2 regions of the Billgrantia diversa genome follow, and region 2 is predicted to be linked to the other one. Evidence: predicted binding sites of a transcription regulator. Region 2 holds the regulator's gene; the other holds the start of a gene.
What was found. The regulator PhoB, encoded in region 2, activates phosphate uptake and scavenging genes when phosphate is short. The targets are predictions, from matches to a motif close to TGTCATANNNNTGTCANA.

Region 1 (2,395 bases), 120 kb from region 2:
TCGATCGCTCAGCCGATCAGGTGCGCTATGCCGCCAAGCACACCGGACGCTGTGGTTCGGACATAGCGCAAATGCCTGGCGTATGGACTAAGCCGCCATGGAAGCGGCTAGACGCTTCCGTGGGGCTTGAGGGGCTCGGCGGGGCGGGTCACGCGAGCGTTGCCGAGCACGCTGGGTTCGGTTTCCACCGGGCGTGCCTCGCTGGTCCAGGCCGCCTGGTTGTCGTGCACGGCCGGGCGGCGCTCGAACGAGCGGGTGACCATGTCGCCGGGGGTAAAGCCGACCCGGTTGCCCACATGATGCGGAAGCAGGCAGAGCTCGACGAGCAGCCGCAAGCCCAAGGTCGCGGCCAGCCAGAGTGCGGCGCCCAGCGCCAGAGTGGGCCAGGCCTGGCCCCAGTCGAGGGTACTGAACCAGGGGCTGCGTGGCAGCAGCCACAGTGCGGCGCTTGCCAGCAGGCCGAGCTGCAGCACGAAATGGCTGAAGAGCAGGACGCCGCGGGACATCGGGCGGCGGGGAAACAGGAACTGTCGCATCGGGCTCCTCCCGTAGATGCATCGCACGACGATGAACTGGCCGACATCCCTGCCGGCGATTCGATGCTAACCCAGATTGCGATGAGCGTCAGCCGTTACCTTGGGCCACTCGCTCAGTCGAGCACAGTGATGCTGGCCGGAAGCAGCGCTTCGCGTCCGCGATGCTCCGTCAGCAGGCGACCCTCCAGGGCGGTCAGCATGATCTGCAGCGGATCGCCGTGGCTCACCAGCAGCACGGTTTCGTCACGCAGTGCGAGCTCCAGCGAGGCGATCACGCCCTGCATGCGGGCAGCCACGCTGGCCACGCTTTCGACGCCGTATTCGCGATGTTCGGGGTCGCGAGCGTCGTGCGCCCAGACGTTCTCGTAGTGGCTGTCGGCCAGGCCCTCGAAGTCACCGAAGTCGCGTTCACGCAAGCGCGGCTCGGGCTGCAGCTCGAGGCCGAAGTGAGCGGCCACTCGCTGGGCGGTTTCCGTGGTACGCAGGAAATCCGAATGCAAGATGCGGGTCGGTGCCGGCCAGTGCCAGCCGGCGAGCAGTGTTTCCAGCTGCGCTTCGCCCTGCTCGGAAAGACCGAAGTCCGCCAGACCCCGGGCAGGGGTACTGATGATCAGGCGTCGGGCATTGGCTTGGCTATGGCCATGTCGCATCAGCAGGTAACGGTTGCGGTAGCGGCCCGAGGCGGAGTGAAATCGGATTGACATCGTCTTGTCATACTACCTAGATTGTGGGTTAGTTTCGTTTGCGATCATGCAGGTTTTTTCGTGTTCGCTTTCGAGCAGGATGAGCGGTTTTTCTGGGTGTCCTCGCCCTCGCCATCCCTTAAAAACAACATAATGACAGTGATACAGAGAGACACGCCAATGACAATATCAAAGACGTTCGGTCGTACCTCCTTCGCCACCCTGGCCCTCTCCTCGCTGCTGCCGCTGGCCCTGGTGATGTCAGCGCAAGCCCAGGCCCAGGCCCAGGCCGACTGCCAGCGAGGCGATCTGGCGGACCTCTATTGTGACGAAGATGGCGATATGGTGGCCGATCGCCCCGACGACGAATCCGAATGGGTCAATCCCGATACGCTGATCTTCGCCTATACCCCGGTCGAGGATCCGGCTATCTACTCCGATATCTGGCAGCCCTTCATCGACCACCTGCAGGAGGTCACCGGTCGCGACGTTCGCTTCTTCGCCGTGCAGTCCAATTCGGCCCAGGTCGAGGCCATGCGCAGCGGTCGGCTGCACATCGCCGGCTTCTCCACCGGCCCGACGCCGTTTGCCGTCAACCTGGCCGGTGCGGTGCCCTTTGCCCTGATGGGCTCCGACGACGGTCAATTCGGCTATACCCTGCAGGTTTACACCCACGTCGACTCCGACATCGATGAGATGGAGGATCTCAAGGGCAAGCGTATCGCTCACACTTCGCCGACTTCCAACTCCGGCAACCAGGCGCCGCGTGCCCTGTTCCCCGAGATGGGCGTCGTGCCCGACGAGGATTACGAGGTGATCTACTCGGGCAGTCACGACCAATCGATGCTGGGCGTGGTCGCCCGCGACTACGACGCCGCTCCGGTGGCCTCGGAGGTGGTCGAGCGCATGGCCGCGCGAGGTCTCTACGACCCGGAGGAGGTGCGCCTGATCTTCGAGTCGGATCGTTTCCCCACCACTTCATACACCTATGCCCACAACCTGCATCCCGATCTGGTCGACAAGATCGAGGAGGCTTTCTTCAGCTTCGAATTTGCGGGTACCGAACTGGGCGAGGAGTTCGAGGGCGTCGAGAAATTCATCCCCATCAACTATCAGGAGCACTGGAAGGTCATCCGTACTATCCAGGATGCCAACGGGGTCGAGTACACCCCCGAG
Region 2 (2,395 bases):
CCGCCACTTCGACGGCCACGTGAAACGTACCAGGAACCGCCCGCTTGCCACCGGGCGCATCGGCGAGCAAGAGGCCAAGTTCCTGTTCGCCAGCCTGGTCGCGGCGGCCTTCGTACTGGTGTTGTTCACCAATCCGTTCACCGTCATGCTCTCGCTGGTAGGCGTGGTTCTGGCCTTCATTTACCCGTTCATGAAGCGCTATACCCACCTGCCGCAAGCGTTTCTCGGCGCCGCCTTCTCGTGGGCGATCCCCATGGCCTTTGGCGCCGTGCTCGGCCATGTGCCGCTGGAGGCCTGGCTGCTGTTCGCTGCTAACGTGACCTGGACGGTGGCCTACGATACCCAATACGCCATGGTCGACCGCGACGACGATCTCAAGATCGGCATCAAGTCCACCGCGGTGCTGCTGGGCCACGCCGACCGCGCCGCCATCGGCCTGCTGCAGCTGGTCACGTTGGGCCTGCTGGGCTGGGTCGGGTGGCGGCTGGGGCTCGGCGTGTTCTTCTGGCTAGGGCTGGCGGGCATGGCTGCGACCTTCGTCCATCAGCAGTTCTTGATACGGGAACGCGAGCGCGAGCGCTGCTTCCAGGCCTTCCTCAACAATCACTGGTCGGGGCTGCTGGTGTTCGCCGGCATTGCGCTGAGCCTGTGGCCCGTTACCGGCACCTGAAGCCGCTGGCGAGGGTGTCATCCAACTGTCATGATGACGTGGTGAGATCGTCACCGACCCGTCACTGACCGCGAGGCTTCGGGATGACCGCCAAGACCGTACTGATCGTCGATGACGAAGCGCCAATCCGCGAAATGATCGCGGTGGCGCTGGAGATGGCTGACTATCGCGTGCTGGAGGCCGCCAACGCGCAGAGCGCCCACAGCATGATCGTCGACAACCAACCCGACCTGCTGCTGCTCGACTGGATGATGCCGGGTACCAGCGGCATCGAGCTGGCACGTCGGCTGAAGCGCGAGGAGGCCACCCGCGAGCTGCCGATCATCATGCTCACGGCCAAGAGCGAGGAGGACAACAAGATTCAGGGCCTCGAGGCCGGCGCCGACGACTACATCACCAAGCCCTTCTCTCCGCGCGAGCTGGTGGCCCGTCTCAAGGCGGTACTGCGCCGCACCACGCCCAAGGGAGTAGAGGAGACGGTGGAAGTGGACGGCCTGCTGCTCGACCCGGTCAGCCACCGCGTCAGCGCCGATGGCCGTGCGCTTGAGATGGGACCCACCGAGTACCGCCTGCTGCAGTTCTTCATGACCCATCAGGAGCGCGCCTACACCCGCAGCCAGCTGCTCGACCAAGTCTGGGGCGGCAACGTTTACGTCGAGGAGCGCACCGTGGACGTGCACATCCGTCGCCTGCGCAAGGCCCTGGGCGATGCCCACCAGCATCTGGTCCAGACCGTGCGCGGCACCGGCTACCGCTTCTCCAACAAGGGCTGACGTGCGTCCCTGGAGCCATGAACTCTGGCGTCTCGGCCTGCTTGCCGTTGCCGGCAGCCTGGTCGGCTGGCTGCTTTCCGCCCCTGGCCTGGGGCTCGCCGCGGGGTTGACCCTGCGCCTGATCCATCACCTGCGCCAATTGCATGCCCTGCGCCGCTGGCTGACCCGCAATCCTCACAGCGAACCGCCCGCGGCCACTGGCCTATGGGGCGAGCTGTTCGACCGCCTGTACCGCTACCAGAAGGGCCAGCGCCATACCCAGCATCGTCTTCAAGCGACCCTCAAGCGCATCCAGGAGTCCTCCGAAGCGATGCGCGACAGCGTGGTGATGCTCGACCCGCATGGCGATCTGGAGTGGTGGAACAGCGCCGCTGAGCGCATGCTGGGCCTCAAGGCTGCCCACGATCGTGGCCAGCATATCACCAACCTGGTGCGTGACCCTCGCTTCGTCGCCTACTTCAATGCCCGCGATTACCGCGAGCCGCTGACGTTGACCTCGCCGGTCAACGAACGTGTGGTGCTGCAGTTCCAGATCACGCTCTACGGCGACGACGAACGCCTGGTGATGGCGCGCGACATTACCCGCCTGCACCGCCTGGAGGAGATGCGCCGCGATTTCGTCGCCAACGTCTCGCATGAGCTGAGGACACCGCTGACCGTACTGGCGGGCTATCTCGAGACCTATGCCGACGCCGCCGACCGTCTGCCGCCGCGCCTGGCCCAAGGGCTGACCCGCATGCAGGAACAGACCACCCGCATGCAGAATCTGGTCAACGATTTGCTGCTGCTGTCGCGCTTGGAAATCGACCAGGGCGGCGAGGATCATCTGCCGTTGGCCGTGCCGACGCTGCTCGAGGAGGTGCGCCAGGACACCGAGGCGCTGTCGGCGGGGCGTCAGCAAGTCCGCGTCGAGATCGAGGAGGAACGGCAGCTGCTCGGCAGCGATCCGGAA

Region 1: the regulator PhoB is predicted to act here: its motif matches at 1,361-1,378, upstream of phnD (phosphate/phosphite/phosphonate ABC transporter substrate-binding protein).

Annotation. Positions count from the first base shown of each region.
Region 1 is NZ_CP053382.1:4,310,461-4,312,855, reverse strand. It holds gene HNO52_RS20100 (hypothetical protein) at 108-536, opposite strand; gene HNO52_RS20095 (histidine phosphatase family protein) at 650-1,240, opposite strand; gene phnD (phosphate/phosphite/phosphonate ABC transporter substrate-binding protein) at 1,400-2,395, shown strand, end outside.
Region 2 is NZ_CP053382.1:4,430,196-4,432,590, forward strand. It holds gene ubiA (4-hydroxybenzoate octaprenyltransferase) at 1-670, shown strand, start outside; gene phoB (phosphate regulon transcriptional regulator PhoB) at 754-1,443, shown strand; gene phoR (phosphate regulon sensor histidine kinase PhoR) at 1,445-2,395, shown strand, end outside.